4 regions of the Mesobacillus boroniphilus genome follow, and region 2 is predicted to be linked to each of the others. Evidence: predicted binding sites of a transcription regulator. Region 2 holds the regulator's gene; each other region holds the start of a gene.
The links. Region 2 encodes Rex, which represses fermentation and respiration genes when NADH is low (regulators of the CRP and FNR family bind a similar motif). Its sites were predicted from a motif close to TTGTGAAATATTTCACAA; they were not measured.
Positions count from the first base shown of each region.

Region 1: the regulator Rex is predicted to act here: its motif matches at 2,593-2,610, upstream of DYI25_RS02140 (hemerythrin domain-containing protein).
Region 3: the regulator Rex is predicted to act here: its motif matches at 2,035-2,052, upstream of DYI25_RS13765 (cytochrome C).
Region 4: the regulator Rex is predicted to act here: its motif matches at 1,757-1,774, upstream of DYI25_RS00445 (TIGR04190 family B12-binding domain/radical SAM domain protein).

Region 1 is NZ_QTKX01000001.1:437,719-441,935, reverse strand. Features, by position in the region: gene DYI25_RS02155 (phosphotransferase enzyme family protein) at 1-276, opposite strand, end outside; gene DYI25_RS02150 (MFS transporter) at 423-1,655, shown strand; gene DYI25_RS02145 (hypothetical protein) at 1,758-1,952, shown strand; gene DYI25_RS02140 (hemerythrin domain-containing protein) at 2,005-2,532, opposite strand; gene DYI25_RS02135 (hypothetical protein) at 2,750-3,085, shown strand; gene DYI25_RS02130 (ferredoxin family protein) at 3,391-3,675, opposite strand; gene DYI25_RS02125 (FAD-dependent oxidoreductase) at 3,675-4,217, opposite strand, start outside.
Region 2 is NZ_QTKX01000007.1:4,094-8,310, forward strand. Features, by position in the region: gene DYI25_RS21950 (ABC-F family ATP-binding cassette domain-containing protein) at 1-1,426, opposite strand, end outside; gene moaC (cyclic pyranopterin monophosphate synthase MoaC) at 1,606-2,100, shown strand; gene DYI25_RS21960 (redox-sensing transcriptional repressor Rex) at 2,128-2,793, shown strand; gene DYI25_RS21965 (YdiK family protein) at 2,819-3,019, opposite strand; gene DYI25_RS21970 (CPBP family intramembrane glutamic endopeptidase) at 3,023-3,754, opposite strand; gene groES (co-chaperone GroES) at 4,136-4,217, shown strand, end outside.
Region 3 is NZ_QTKX01000002.1:142,729-146,945, reverse strand. Features, by position in the region: gene DYI25_RS13785 (DUF2512 family protein) at 1-81, opposite strand, end outside; gene DYI25_RS13780 (YojF family protein) at 400-747, shown strand; gene bshB2 (bacillithiol biosynthesis deacetylase BshB2) at 786-1,454, shown strand; gene DYI25_RS13770 (hypothetical protein) at 1,482-1,817, opposite strand; gene DYI25_RS13765 (cytochrome C) at 2,119-2,571, shown strand; gene nosZ (Sec-dependent nitrous-oxide reductase) at 2,592-4,217, shown strand, end outside.
Region 4 is NZ_QTKX01000001.1:72,805-77,021, forward strand. Features, by position in the region: gene DYI25_RS00435 (DUF4173 domain-containing protein) at 1-1,150, shown strand, start outside; gene DYI25_RS00440 (hypothetical protein) at 1,268-1,621, shown strand; gene DYI25_RS00445 (TIGR04190 family B12-binding domain/radical SAM domain protein) at 1,891-3,687, shown strand; gene DYI25_RS00450 (cation diffusion facilitator family transporter) at 3,859-4,217, shown strand, end outside.

The DNA.
Region 1 (4,217 bases), on a different contig from region 2:
TTCCACGAAAAGACCGCTTTCGGATGAAAAGACCTCAGGTACTGATAAACCTTTTTTGTTTAAATGCCTCATCCAGTCCAACTCTGATAAAATTTCTTCTTTGTTTCGGTGGGAACTATGGGTAAGCCGCAATATATACGGCTGGCCATTTTTAGAAGTTTCAAAAACATAATTTTCAAAGTCACCAAGTTTTTTAACTTCCCTCTCTAAGCTGAAACGCTCTAGGAATTCATCTAACAATTCCTGTGTCAGCAATGTCTCCACAGCTTTTTCCATACTGATTCGTCTCCCCCTTCGAAATAGTCTGTATTTTCTTAAATTATACCAGACCTTATATTTCATTAGAAAAGCTATTTTTATCTCGTGACTTTTTTTGTAAAATGATATGTAGAAAACCGAAATAATTTTAGAAGGAGACATTCATGAACCAATCAGCTGCCGCCGTTAGAGCGAAACCGCAGAATCAAAACGATACAGCGTATAAAATACTCTTCATCATCGGGTTAGTACATTTATTGAATGATTCCATTCAATCCGTCATTCCTGCCATGTTCCCAATTCTTGAAAAATCGATGGGTCTTTCATTCACCCAACTAGGGATGATCGCCTTTTCTTTAAATATCGTTTCTTCCATTCTTCAGCCTTTAATTGGAATGGCAACTGACAAAAAACCAATGCCTTATGCCCTGCCGCTAGGTTTGACCTCGACAATGTTCGGTGTTCTCGGTCTCGCATTCGCTTCGAGTTTTGGGTTTGTTATTCTTTCAGTTTTATTCATCGGTCTTGGTTCAGCTGTTTTCCATCCAGAAGGATCCCGTGTAGCCTATATGGCAGCCGGCCCACGCAGGGGATTGGCACAGTCCATTTACCAGGTCGGAGGCAATTCAGGGCAGGCACTTGCACCGTTGATCACAGCCCTTATACTCGTACCATTAGGACAGTTCGGGGCAGTCTGGTTCACACTTGTCGCAGCTGTTGCCGTGGGATTGCTACTATATATCGCTTCCTGGTATAGCCAGAAACTGGATTATGACAAGATAGCGGCCAAAGCGAAGCAAGCTAGCAAACAGGTAAACAAGGGAATATCGAAAAATATCAAAATCGCCCTTATTCTCATTTTATTCCTGATTTTTGCCCGGTCCTGGTATATTTCGGGTATGACGAATTTCTACGCATTTTATGCAATCGACAAATATGGCTTATCGATTAAAGAAGCTCAAATGTTTTTGTTTGCGTTCCTCGTCGCTGGCGCGTTCGGAACTTTCTTCGGCGGCCCGCTCGCTGATCGTTTTGGAAAGAAAAATATCATTTTTCTTTCAATGATCGCGACTGCGCCTTTGTCAGCAATTATTCCATTTGTTCCGGCAGCCGGTGCATTTCTCCTGCTGACGGTAAGCGGCTTTATCCTGATGTCGAGTTTTTCAGTTACAGTTGTATATGCCCAGGAGCTTGTTCCGGGTAAAATCGGTACGATGGCTGGCCTGACAGTAGGCCTCGCATTCGGGATGGGTGCCATTGGGTCTGTCGGACTCGGATATCTTGCTGACTTGATTGGATTGCCAATGATGATCATCAGTGTCGGATTCCTCCCCTTGCTCGGAATACTGACCATGTTCCTTCCAACAGATGAAAAACTTGCTGAATGGAACAATTAAGCGCTTGTCAGACAATAAAAATATTCCATTTACATTTTTATGTTTAGACATCCTCCTCATAAGGAAAGAAAGATAGTGAGGATAAAAAGAAGGGAGATCATCATGTCTAAGTATAAGATTAATTATTTTTTTGAAAAAGATTTTAAAGTGTCACGACCAATCGAGGTAGAAGACATTTCAGAAGCTATCCAGGATGCCAAAGATCAAGAGGGCCAGATCGAATTCACTGGAGAAGATAATGTTTTTTATAAATTCGATACAAAAGACATTAAGCTTGTTACCATCACAGAAGCTTAATCTATATATAGGAAGGGTGAAGCTTTGATGGCTTCACCCTTTTTAGTCACTATTAAATTAGTTTTATACGTGCTGCCAGCTCCTGTTTTTCTTCCTCGCTGAACATATTCTCTGCCATTGGGAAAAGAATGCTTTCTTCTTTAGCGAAGTGGCTCACCAAAGTGTAGTTTGCATTTTTTATCATTTGTGCATTTTCGATCATTTTCTCATTTGTAAAACCTGTCGTGCCATCTTTGGTGTTATGGAGGAAGGTTCCAATGAATCGTTTTGCCTGGTCATGTTCGTATTCCATAACTGCAATTGGCCCCATCTCCCTTCCAATATAGGAAGCCATCATCTCAAACAATACGCCTTCCTCTCGCTCAGAATGGGGCTCAAGCTCAGCCAAGAACTCAATGACCCTCTCTCTCAGCTTCGAGAAATTCTCCTCCATTTGCTCCCCTTCCTCAATTTTCAATGAAATATCCAAAAGGGTCGAAAGCATCTCCAATAAAGCTGGATGTTCATTTTTAAGTTGTTGAAGACCTGCACTTAATGTAAAACTTGAATCCTGGTTAATACCACTCATACAGCCTGTCATCTTAAATCGGCCTCCTATATGTTTTGATAATTTAATTATAAAAAGCGATCGTATCCCTGGTTGTGATAGGCATCACAATTTTAATTAATTTGAGAAAATGTGAAGAAAAAATGACACTTTGTTAAAATTTCTAAAAATTTTAACAATTAGCCTTCAAATATTCTAAAACCTTACATATAATGAATTTATAGCTTAATGTAAAAGGAGTGAGTTTACATTGCAAAATAATTTGTATCGAGATTTTTACGAAAAGTCACTTGTGCCAGCAGGACTCAGTGACAAGAAAGCCTTCCTCGATATACAGCCTGACATTCTGCATACCCATTTATTGATTGGTCTTCAGGGGCACCAGGAAGATGGCCGGGAATTTTACCATTGGAACGTAACTATTTACAAGGCAGATTCTTCTGGAATCTATGATGCTGACAAACCAGTATATGCATCCACTCTGTATGACCGGTTTGATGAAGCTGTTGAGGCAGCGCGGAATATAGAAAAAGAGATCCGCAGTGACCAGCTTCACGCAGTGCGCCAGAAAGAAAAAATCAGTTAATCCCCCTCATTTATCCCTCTCTTGATAGCTCCACCCTTTTTTGAACCCATTTGTGAATTAACTTACATATGATGAATATAGAATATTTGTTTATATCTTGCTAAAAGTACCTTCCCTTTCATCCTCATTCAAGTCCATTACAGGATATAAAAATAATTAAATGACCCTTTTGCCTCTTCACAGCACTTGAAGCAATTTAATCAGGCTTCATTTACCCTTATCCTCTTTGATTCAATTATTCGGCCCTTTAAAGCAGAAAAAAGACCGACGAACAATTTATGTCCGCCAGTCCCACCTTCTAACTATTAAGCTAGCCTGAATACGATTCCGTGTCCGCCTTTTGGATATTCCCATTTGATATTCTGGTAAGGGCAGCCGATCCGGCAGCTGCCGCATTCATGACAGCCTTCATAGCCTACCTGCATTCTCTTTCCTTCCCACTTGTATACTTCAGCCGGGCAAAATACGGTACAGAGTTTGTCAGGGCACTGAGTCATGCAGACGTCATGGTCCAAAACTGTCAGATGCGATTTCGTGTCACACTTAAACCTTAAAAGAAATTGTTTTTCCTCGATGTTTGTCGTTGACATTATTTCACCGCCTTCCAGGCACGATAGATGTCTTGCATAACCTTAAAGGTTCCTTTTTCGGCCGTTACGCTGCGCATGATTTCCTTTTGCTTTTCCCTCTTCGGTGTTCCATCAACTGTAAAGAACTTGCTCATTGCTTTGTTCATCATTGGCAGGTATTCCTTGAAGTATTGTGGATAGGTCTCAAATGTATGTGCTGCATCCTTATATTTTTCAAGGTCCTTAATGATGAAGCTTCCGAATAATGCTTCCTTATAGCGATTCAGGCTTCTCTCACTGAAGTCGCCATCTTTTTTGGCCTCAACGATTGCTTCTGCAGCCATTTGTCCCGAAGCCATCGCCATGTTAGAGCCCTCACGGTGAATGGCATTGACTAGCTGGGCAGCATCTCCTACTACAAGCACACCATTGCCCGCAACTCTCGGAACGGAATGGAATCCTCCTTCAGGTATCAAGTGAGCCAGGTACTCTGCTGATTCCCCTCCCTCGAGATAAGGACGGACCATTGGATGTTTCTTCAAGTAATCAAGCAGCTCATATGG
Region 2 (4,217 bases):
TAGTAGGCTCGTCCAAGATTAAGAAGTTCGAGTTTTGCAACATAAGCTTGGCAAGTGCCAGACGAGCTTTTTCGCCACCGCTCAGGGTGGAGACAATCTTTAAGACATCGTCACCTGAGAAAAGAAAATTCCCCAGTACGGTGCGGATTTCTTTTTCCGATTTAAGGGGGTATTCATCCCAAAGTTCATTCAAAACCTTTTTATTCGAGCTGAGTTCTGCCTGTTCTTGATCATAGTAGCCGATCGAAACATTAGAACCGTATTGAATATTGCCGGTTATCGAGGGCAGTTTTTCAACGATAGTTTTTAATAAAGTTGATTTTCCGACACCATTTGGTCCAACCAGTGCAGTGCTGTCACCGCGCGAAAGGTTAAACGTGATATTCTTAGAGACCACTTCGTTTTGATAGCCGACAGCAAGCGCATCTACCTTCAGGACATCATTCCCGCTCTGGCGTTCAATTTGGAAGCTGAACGATGCAGATTTTTCATCACCCATCGGCCTGTCCAACCGGTCTATTTTTTCAAGCTGTTTCCGACGGCTCTGGGCACGCTTAGTTGTTGATGCCCTGGCCAGGTTACGCTGGATAAAATCCTGGAGCTTGGCAATCTCATCCTGCTGCTTCTCATACAGTTTCAGATCACGTTCGTAATTCGCGGCTTTATGCTCCAAATATGAGCTGTAATTGCCTGGGAACTTCGTCAGCAGGTGGCGGGAGATTTCATATACCTGGTTCACGACCTTATCCAGGAAGTAGCGGTCGTGTGAAACGATCAGTATGGCTCCGTTATAGCCCTGCAAATACTGTTCAAGCCAGGATAGCGTGTCAATATCAAGGTGGTTCGTCGGTTCATCCAAAATCAAAATATCCGGGCGGGTCAATAATAGCTTCGCCAATGCGAGTCTAGTTTTCTGTCCTCCGCTTAAAGTGGATATTTTTGTGGAATAATCAAAAGAATGGAAGTTCAGGCCGTGTAGGACGGAACGGATATCGGCTTCATACTGGTAGCCGCCTTTTTCCTTGAACTGGACTTGCAAAAGGTCGTATTCCTTCAATACTCTTTCGTATTCTGTCGCGTTTGACAGGGTGTCAGAATCCGACATTTTTTCCTCGAGACGGCGCAAATCTTTTTCCATGCTGTGCAGATGGTCAAAAACAGCTAGCATTTCATCCCAGATGCTTTTCTCGGATTCCAGACCGGTATTTTGGGCAAGGTATCCAATTGTCGTACCTTTTGGGCGGATGATTTCGCCGCCATCGTGCGATTCGTAGCCGGCGATGATTTTTAGCAGTGTCGATTTGCCTGCCCCGTTTCGGCCGACGAGCGCTACACGGTCATTTGTCTGTATTTCAAACTTTATATTCGATAAAATAAGATCAGCAGCAAAATATTTTGAAAGCTGATTAACTTGTAATAATATCATTATTTTTCACCTCTATTGCCTTAGAGATAGTGTAACCCAATAATATAGGCACGGCAATATGTGCGAACTGCTATAGGTGGTAAGGTGTAAAAAATTCCCTATGTATTGTGAACACTGAAACAAAGTTCACACACAAGTTTGACAAAATAGTGTATCATTTGGTAGAAAGGAGCTTTAACATGGCAGAATTTACGCATTTTAACGAAGAGGGAAGAGCGAAGATGGTCGATGTAAGTGAAAAGCCGGAGACGGTCCGTACGGCAGTCGCCCATTCCAGCATAACCGTAAACGAAGATATATATATGAGAATCACTGAAAATAAAATGAAAAAAGGGGATGTACTTGCTGTCGCGCAGGTAGCAGGCATCATGGCGGCGAAAAAAACCTCTGAAATAATCCCGATGTGCCACCCGATTCCATTGACAGGCATTGACCTTTCATTCGATTGGGAGCAAAATGGTAGTGACTATGTTTTAAATATCGCAGCAGCTGTAAAAACAAAAGGAAATACGGGTGTAGAAATGGAAGCGTTAACAGCAGCTTCAGCATGTGCGCTGACTGTTTATGATATGTGCAAGGCCGTTGATAAAGGCATGGTGATCGGCAAGACGTATCTTGTCGAAAAAACCGGCGGAAAGAACGGCGATTTTAAGAGAGAAGAGAAGTTGAGATAGAAAAACGGACAGGGTGGAGGATGGAGAATGACGAATGATGCTATGAAGATTCCGCAGGCAACCGCAAAACGTTTGCCACTATATTACCGGTTCTTATTGAACTTGCATTCTTCAGGGAAGCAAAGGGTATCATCCGCAGAGTTAAGTGAAGCGGTAAAAGTGGATTCTGCGACAATCCGAAGGGATTTTTCCTACTTTGGAGCTTTAGGTAAAAAGGGATACGGATATAATGTTAATTACCTGCTTACCTTTTTCCGTAAGACACTCGATCAGGATGAACTGACGAAGGTTGCCTTAATTGGTGTCGGTAATCTCGGAACAGCGTTTTTAAATTATAATTTTTCCAAGAACAATAACACGAAAATCGAGATTGCGTTTGATGTGGCACCGGACAAGGTTGGCACGAAGATTGGAGACGTAGCAGTGTATCACATGGACGACCTTGACAAGGTTGTCGTCGAGGAAGGTATTCAGGTGGCAATCCTGACGGTTCCATCAGCTGTGGCGCAGCCGATAACAGACCGATTGGTACAGGCTAATATCAAGGGAATCCTCAACTTCACCCCGGCGAGGCTGAATGTGCCGCCGTCCATAAGGATCCACCACATTGATTTGGCGGTGGAGCTGCAGTCATTGATTTACTTTTTAAAGCATTATCCGACAGATACTGAAACAACTGAAACAGTAGAATAAAAAATAGCTCCTTCATCTGAAGGAGCTATTTTTTCTGTATATTTTTCAGTTTAAAATGGAACATAATCATTCTGATGCCGGACCCGAAGTCGAACGTAGCGAGGGCCACAAGCAAATAGCTGAAGAATCCCCAGCCTGTCTCGTTTACATTCTGGATGGCGAAATAGGTGAATAAGCTGCCTAACAAGATGTAGACAATGCCTGAAAATAAAGGCGATTGCTTCATAACTTAAAATCCCCCAATAAAGCTTTGAATTTTCTCTGCTTCTTTTATCATTCTCTCAATGTCTTCCCTAAATACGGATTGAAGCAGGACAACCATTGTATTCATTGTAACATGGGCAATGATTGGCACGATGATACGCTTTGTTTTCACATAAAGGAAAGCAAAGGTGAAGCCCATTGCTGAGTAAAGAATCACATGCTCCGGCTCCATATGCGCGAGTGCAAAAATGACAGAGCTGATCAGAGCGGCGAAAAAGAAATTCATTTTCTTATGCAGACTGCCGAAAATGATTTTCCGGAAGACGATCTCTTCTAAGATTGGTCCGATTATCGAGCTGACCAGGATGACAACCGGGAATCTTTCAATCAACTTAATGATTTCCTGTGTATTTTCCGAGCCCATTTCAATGCCAAGCATGTTTTCGATGCTTGCCGCGATTGATTGGGCGAACAGAGCAAGGAATACACCTGCGAAAGCCCAGGCAGCTGAGCTTGCCGGTGATGAAGCACCACGTAAGTCTGCATCTGTCCTGCGTTCCTTCCTTAGGAGCAGAAGCACGATTACAAGTGTTAGCGAAAAGCTGATCACGAGCCAGTAGGGAATCGAGATGGTCTCCATTTCCTCAAGACTTTTCCCCATTGCGGCTCCGATAAATGCAATAATCGGGATGCCAATCAGGCTTGAAAGCTGCATGACAATATAAGCGATAATGACGTACCAGTATTCTTTTTTCAATATGATAATCTCCTTCTATTCGGATCGTCTATGTGTATGCCGTGAAAGCTATTATAAGAATGCTATCTATCCATTTTACTAGTAATCATCGAGAAAGTTCAAATATCAGGGCGCTTCGTGAATGTTTTGGTTAAGATTCCTTGGAACTGGCATACTCTTTAAGGTGCTCTTTTTTAGCCAGGCTTCCTTCAGAAAACGCGAAATATGGTACTTGCTGTCGAAGGGAATGAGGTTGAATTTAATGCTAAATTTTATAAAAAAAGTTAGGCTTCACGCTTGCAAAAAAAATGGAGATTCATTATTATATAAATTGTGTTAGCACTCTATCGAGGAGAGTGCTAATAAAAAAATTCTACATATAATTTGAGGAGGTTGTTTCACTTGATCAAGCCACTAGGAGATCGCATTATTATCGAGCTTGTTGAGTCTGAAGAAAAAACTGCAAGCGGTATCGTTTTACCCG
Region 3 (4,217 bases), on a different contig from region 2:
TCCTGCAAAACTTCCCATTAATAGAAGAAGAACAGCAAATGTCATGATGCCTTTTATTAATAATGCCTTTGTGTGATTCACAGGCTCCCTCCTTTTCCTCCACTATTTCCATTTCACTTCCTGATTAAACACATTATGTAAAATCAACTTCGATGCCACTGTTTGTGTATATCCCCTTTTAATTGTGTATGTGCAAGTGCTCAGCCAGTACTTTTTCAAGGCATACATTTCGCTTTTGGAAGGTTTTTTTAGTAATATAGATATAATCGATTTTTATAAGAAAAGCGCAAGCGCCTTGATCAGCCCGACAAGCGCTGGAGCTGGACATTTCTCATAGAAAGCTGTTCATTCAGCTATTATAAACCGAAAAACTTCAAAGCCCGGGAAGGAGGAAAATAGATGGATCCGGTGATTTTATCAGAAGTCCAGGAAGCCCTGGACCGTTTTAAAGACAAAGAAGTCTATATTCATTTAGAAACAACAAATGGAGCATACGCATCCCATAACAACGAGTCATTCTTCTCATCAGGCGCGTACATCCGCAATGCGAAGGTAACCTATGAACGCGCGAAGATCACTGGTGAAGGTCCATTTCGGACAGGTTTGAAGATACCTTTTGGCTGGGTTTATGCTGAAGGAATCACCCACTTCGAAATTGACGATAAAGGAAGGCTGCTGCTTGCCGGCCATGATTTTAACGGAAAGCTTGCCGTCGCCCTTGAAATAAGCGAAACACCATTTGAATAAGTTACTTAAGGACTGGCTGAAAGGAGAGATTTTACGAAATGGAAAAAGAAAGGCATGTACTTGTCGTGTTCCCTCATCCTGATGATGAGGCATTCGGTGTTTCCGGAACAATCGCATCCCATATAAACATGGGAACTCCTGTCACATATGCCTGTTTGACACTCGGACAGATGGGACGGAATATGGGGAATCCGCCGTTCGCGAACCGGGAAACCCTTCCCGCTATACGTAAAAAGGAATTGAAGGACGCAGCGCGTGCGATGGGCATTAATGATTTGCGCATGCTCGGGTTCCGTGACAAGACGGTTGAGTTCGAGGATGAAAATATGTTGTCCAATCTCATGTCATCTTTGATTACCGAATTGAATCCTTCGCTCGTCATCACCTTCTACCCTGGCTACTCCGTCCACCCGGACCATGAGGCCACAGGTGCGGCAGTGGTGCGCGCCGTTGAAAAAATCCCTGAAGCAGACAGGCCAAAACTCCATTGCGTAGCGTTCTCACGTAACTGTGTCGAAGAGCTTGGCAATCCGGATATCGTCCATGATATAAGTGCTGTCGCAGACATCAAGCTTGATGCAATCCGTGCACACCGCTCACAAACTGAGCTGATGCTTGAAGAAATGGCTGATAAACTGAAGGAAAAGGATCCAAAAACGATGGCATGGATCAACAATGAACGCTTCTGGACATATAAATTTTCCTGATCAATCCACCTTTTTGAGGTGGATTTTTTATCTTCTTTCGTATACCCCTTCAATCATCAAACCTTTCACAAAAACAACTTCTTTTTCCGATTCACCCTTGATACTCCAAACAGACTCTTTGAATCCAAAAAACTTACTATTATCTGTTTTACCAATCAGCTTGTCGATCTCAAAGTTTCTTTCACCATTTAAATAAAATTTCTTATAGGTTTCATAGCCAGTGTAATATTCTTTATTTTTATAAACCAAGGTTCCCGCAGCTTTAGTTGTGTAAACTTCTAAATTTGCATCATAGATAAAAAGGCCGCCAACCAATAGTAGTGGAGCTATGGTCATAATCCACCACTTTTTCTTTTTTAACACAAACGATCACTTCCTGCCTTTTTGTTTATTTGATTAGTAATACATTATGAAATAAATTCCGCAAAACAATTAAAAAACCTTTTTTCAACCTAGTTTTTTAATACCCCTCTCTTTGATTTTCAAGCTCTTCATACATCCGTAATGGACCCTTTGATTTAGGTTACTTCATAAAATGGACACATCCTGTTCATATACCTTTCACAATTACCCTCTTGTAATGTGAACTGCATCACACATTTCACTCCTTATCCCAAGGTACGATGTTAGTGAAATTCATTCAATAAAGGGGGTAATGAAGTCCATGCAAAAAGCTTTAATCAGTTTTATCATTAGCGCTCTGATTGGTCTTGGACTCGGTTACATTGCATTCGATGTTGTCGGCGGAAGCAATGACGAATCTACCGAAAACGCTTCCAAAGAAGCAGAAACTTCTAAACCGCAGAGTGACAACAAACAAGAGGAGAAGGATGACCAGCCTGCTGCTGAAACAGTTTCCGCAGATGAAAACATTTTAACATCCAAGGGCTGCCTTAGCTGCCATTCTGTATCTTCATTAAATCTCACTGGCGGTGCAACTGGCCCAGATTTATCAAAGGCATTCGAAAATGTTGAAGGTAAGCATGGCAAGTCAATCGATCAGTTCTTAAAAGAGCCTACCTCAGCAGTCATGTCAGGTGTAATTGGCGGCAATCCACTTTCTGAACAAGAAATTTCAGAAGTAGTAAAACTTCTTGAGGAAGCCTCAAAAAAATAAACAAGGGTGGTGCAAGGTTGATGAAAAAATGGATTCCAATTGCCTCGGGACTTGCTACCGGGCTCCTTGCTGCAACGGTTTTCTTTGCTGATTTGTCTCCTGGAGACCGAAATGAAGCAATAGCGGAAAGCAGCAAAAACAAAACAAATGCGGAAAAAGTATATGTACCTTTTGGTGAAAAGGATGAGTACTACTTATTCGCTTCGGGCGGACACTCAGGACAAATGTTCATTTATGGTGTCCCATCCATGAGGCATATCAGAACCGTACCGGTATTCAGCCCAGACTCAGCAACTGGTTACGGCTTTGATAAACACTCAAAAGAAATGATGGGCGGCTTTACCTGGGGCGATCTCCACCACCCGGCATTTTCAGAGACGAATGGTGATTATGACGGTAAATACATGTTTGCGACCGATGTCGGCAACAGCCGTGCGGCAGTCATGAACCTTGAAACGTTTACTGTTAAGGATATCATTGACGTTCCAAATACAAGCGGTCCTCACTGTGCAGCATTCGTTACGGAAAACACTGAATATATGTTCCTGCCAACACGTTTCGCAGTGCCGATTGGAAGAGAGTATGCACCGCTTGACGACTATAGCGAAAAGTACCGCGGTGTCATGTCAGCAGTTACTTTTGACGAGAAAAAGGAAAAATTGAACATTGCCTACCAGGTCGCTCTTCCGCCATGGTCTTATGATTTATCTGATGCAGGGAAAAAGGTTTCTGCAGATTGGGCAGTCATGACTACCTATAACACAGAAGAAGCAACGACGAACCTGGAAATAAACGCTTCCCAGGCAGACCGCGACTTTATCGTCCTATTCAACTGGAAAGAGCTTGAGCAAATGGTCAAGGACGGAAAGTATGACGAAGTAACTGGCCAGAAGATGATCTTCCCTGAAAAGCATAAAGGCGGCATGTACCTGGTACCTGTAGCCAAATCGCCGCACGGTGTCGATGTCACTCCAGATGGAAAGCACTTTATTGCTTCTGGTAAATTGGCACCATCAATGACTGTATTCTCTTTTGAAAAAGCGTTCAAAGCGATTGAAAACAAAGAATTCGCTGGCGAGCGAAATGGGATTCCAATTCTTAAGTATGAATCGGTTATGGAAAAAGAAGTAAACCCTGAAAACGCACTTGGACCGCTTCATACTCAATTTGATGATCAAGGTATGGCTTACACAACCATGTTCATCTCATCTGAAATCGTAAAATGGGATCCGAAGACAGGCGAAACTTTGGACCGGGTTCCTGTACAGTACTCTCCTGGACATTCTGTTGCAGCTGAAGGAGATACAGTCGCACCGGACGGAAAATACCTTATCGCATTAAATAAAATTGCGAAAGACAGCTATCTATCTGTAGGACCTTCCCATCCTGAATCCATGCAGCTAATCGACCTGCGCGGTGACAAGATGGAAGTCATCCAGTCTGCCCCGGTCAACCCTGAACCGCACTACGCACAAATGATCAAGGCAGATAAAATCAAAACAATCACTGTTTATCCTAAGGATGAAAAAAATCCGGATGCCGTCTATAACCAGGAAGAAACACGCATCGAACGTAAAGGCAACGAAGTCCATGTCTACGGAATTGCCATGCGCTCAAAATTCATTTTTGACGCAAAAGCTGAAAGA
Region 4 (4,217 bases), on a different contig from region 2:
CCCGACGGAAAACCAATGGCATAGATGGCCGTACGTCCAAAAACTCTTTTTATCAGTAGGAGCAGCGATTGCCTATGTGTTCAGGTTCATAATGTATGGACCTAAATTGGCTATCAGAGGACTTGAAGAAAAAAAGAGTGCTACGATTCGAAAAGTGTTGATTGGGGTGGCTATTTCATTACCACTATTGTTTGTCATCGTCAATTTACTGGTCTCTGCTGATCAGCAGTTCGGAAACATGCTGGGTACAATCCCAAGGTGGTTATTGGGATTGAAGATAGAGGAGGAGATCTTGCGTACAATCGCGATCACCATTTACACATTGGCGATCTTTGGTGTATTGCAGGTGTTAAGGGCTAAGCAGCCACTACCTGTTGAACAGCCTGCACAAAAAGAAAAGATGGCATGGGATAGTGTGGTCAGCCTGACAGTGCTAACTTTATTGAATATCGTTTACCTTTTATTCGTAATTGTACAATTCCAATATTTTTTCAGTGAAACATTGACAGATGGTTTTACGTATGCAGAATTTGCTCGCAGAGGATTCTTTGAACTGCTTTTTGTCACTATGTTGAATTTGTTGATCATTTCCACATTTGTTTCGTTTGTTGAAAAAGGCTCTAAAATATTAACGAGGGCTCTTCGCGGCCTGCTTTCACTACTCGTTATCTTCAGCGGAGTCATGCTGTATTCAGCTTTTATTCGGTTGTTCATGTATGAAGAGGCATATGGATTTACCTTTGCCAGGGTGTTGGCCCATTCTTTCATGATCTTCCTGCTTGTGATATTATGCTATTCCTTCATGAGGATATGGATGGAGCGGCTCTCGCTTGTACGTTTTTACATCATATCGGCTATCATCTTTTATACTTTGGTCAACACGATCCAGCTTGACCGATTTGTCGTCGAGCGTAATTTGGAGCGTTACTTAGAAACGGGAAAAATAGATATTTACTATCTGAATTCGCTGTCTTATGAAGGAGTCGAGGGATTGGTGGAGCTTTATAAGATTAATCCAGGTCACCCGGGTCTTTCGGACTTGTTGCTGCAAAGGAAGCAAGATTTGATGTATTCAGAAGAAAACTGGAATTCCATAAATATGTCCAGAAGAAGCGCTGAAAAAGCGTTAATGGACTTAGAGATGAAGTAACGATGAAATATGGCGGAAATGAAAACAAAAGTCCTCTTTGTTACCAGTTTTGTAACATATCGATGTGTTTAATGATGATAAAATTACCTTAAGCCAAATAACGGGGAGCCATGTGAAGTGGAAGGGTTATCTGAAATCATAAATCTCTTAAAAGGTATCGAGAGTTCAATTGACTCATTAAATAAAAGGACTGAAAACATCGAAAAAAGACTCGGCCGTCTTGAGAAAGTCGATAGCATAGAACATCGCGTAACCTCAAATCAAATCGATATAACAGATATTAAAGATGCACTTGAAAGAATGGAAGAAATGCAAAGCGCGAAAATCGAAAATATGTTAAAAGAATTACTGACCAAGGCAGAAATGAAAAACAATACGGAATTGAGCACGATCCACAAACGCCTTGATTCTCATTTGCTAAAATTGGGCAGAGTTGAGGAAGAAATCCTAATGGTCCAGCAGGAAAAATAGTTTTTTAGGAGATTGCGATAGAGCGCAGTCTCTTTTTTTATATCTTAAAGTCTGTAGAAAAAAAGGTATCCACAAAACTTTCATAAACTCGCAATCCCTTTATATATCAGGTTCTGGGAGATTCAAAAATTATATTTGTTCAGTTGTTCACAAAATATTTACCTTTACGGGACTGGGACGAAGTGTGCAGGAGGTATGATTAAGGTGTAATCATACATTGACTGAAATAGGCAGTTTAATAGAGTATATTTATCTTTGAGGTGAGTACTTTGAGATACGATTTAGTCCTGCTCCATGCGCCAAGTGTTTACGATTTCCGGAAAAATGCGCTGCTGGCCGGTCCGATAAGTGACGTTGTTCCGTCCTCTCCGGTATTTGAAATGTATCCAATCGGGCTGACGAGTATTGCTGAATATCTGGAACGCCAGGGCTTGCGGGTGAAAATCATCAACATCGCGAACCGTATGCTGATGGATGCAAACTTTGATGTAGAAAAGAAATTGAAAAGGATTAAAACACGGGCTTTTGGAATTGACCTTCACTGGCTGCCGCACGCTCATGGAAGTATTGAACTAGCGAAAATTGTGAAAAATCTACACCCTGAAACTCCTATGGTTTTTGGCGGTTTGTCTGCAACCTATTACCATAAAGAATTGATAGAGTATCCATTCATTGATTTTGTCATGAGGGGCGATTCTACTGAAAAATTGATGCTTCTTTTAATTAATAATATAAAAAACGGAACTCACCAGCTTGGCGGAATCCCTAACTTGACCTGGAAGGATGGAATTACTCCTGTTTACAATCCATTAAGCCATGTTCCTGACAGCCTTGATGAATTTGATATCCCTGGCTACCGATATACAATCAAGTCGGTCTTCAAGTATAAAAACTTCCTGGATCCACTGCCATATAACGGCTGGCTTCAATATCCCAATACAGCAATCCTCACGGCAAAGGGCTGTACCCAGGGATGTTTGATATGCGGCGGGTCTAAGCAGTCCTACAAGGATAACTGCAACCGGAAGGTCCTGGCTAAACGCTCGCCTGCGAAACTCGTGGAGGACATTCTCTTCATCCAGCGCTTCAGCAGGGCACCAATTTTCATTCTCCATGATATCCGCCAGGCAGGAAAGGATTATGTCGATGAATTCTTTGAGAGGCTAAGCAAGATTAACCTTAAGAATGAGCTCGTTTTTGAACTGTTCCAATATGCGAATGAGGAGTTTTTTGAAAAAATTGAGAAGGTTGTACCGAAGTACAGCATTGAATTGACCCTGGAAACCCATGATGAAAAAATTCGCCGTTACAATGGCAAATTCAATTGCACGAATGCAAAAGTGATTGAAACGCTGAGTGCTGCCTTAAGGCATAGCTGCAAGAAGATTGACATCTTTTTCATGGTTGGCATCCCGCATCAGGATTATCAAAGCGCACTTGATAACGTCGATTTTTGCGAGGAAATTCACAATGCCTGTGGAGGGGATAAGCGACTATCATACTTTGTTGCTCCGCTTGCACCATTCCTGGACCCAGCAAGCCCGGCTTTTGAAAATCCTGAAAAATATGGCTATAAGAAGTTCTGCCATACAATCGAGGACCATAGAAAGGCAATCACCCAGCCATCATGGAAGTACATGCTTAGCTTTGAAACAGATTATATGAACAGGGATGAAATTGTCAAATCTACCTATGAATCTGCCAGGAGCCTGAATGCTTTTAAGCTCAAATACGATCTTGTCGACAAGAAGACTCATGATGAAGTGAATGAGAAAATCACCAGGTCGCTTGAATATATAGAAAAAATCGATGAAATCATTGCTCTTCCCGAACAGGAAAAGAACCAGCAATTGACCATGCTTAGCAAGGAGATGGAAGAGGTCAATAAGTACAGTATTTGCGGAAAGCATGAACTGAAATGGGAAGTGAAAAAGCATTATGCTAATGTATTTTCGCTGACGGCAATCGGAATCGAGCTATTGGTAGAAGATATCTTAATAAATGTGAAACAGAAATGGAATTCCTATAATAAAAGGGTTGGAGAAACATCTAAGAGCAGGACGTAAATTTTGGAGAAGAGCCCATCAGGACATAATTCCTGATGGGCTCTTTTAGCAATCCTTACTCTAATTACTACATGCTAATCTAAATAGATGTTTAAAGAATACCTAAATGTGAAAAATGTAAAAGGACAATAAACAGGTATTGAGAAATAAAATAGCAAATCGGATGGAGGAATGTCATCAATGATAGAGTTTTTGAAAAGAGGAAATAAGTCTTCCGGAATTGCGGCGCTTGGGAATACATTCCTTGCTATAATCAAAGGGGTTGCTGCTGTAATCAGCGGAAGTGGTACGATGCTTGCGACGACACTTCATTCGGTTGCAGATGCATTGAATCAATTTTTTGTTTTCATCGGCAGTGCCATTTCAGAAAAAGAAGCAACCAAACGATTTCCAACCGGGTTTGGAAGGGTTGTCAACTTATTCGTACTTGTGGCTGTCATCATCATCTCGATTATGGCATATGAAACAGTCATCAAAGGGTGGGAGCTGATCCAGCATCCGAAATCTTCCTCCAATTTGTGGCTGAATGT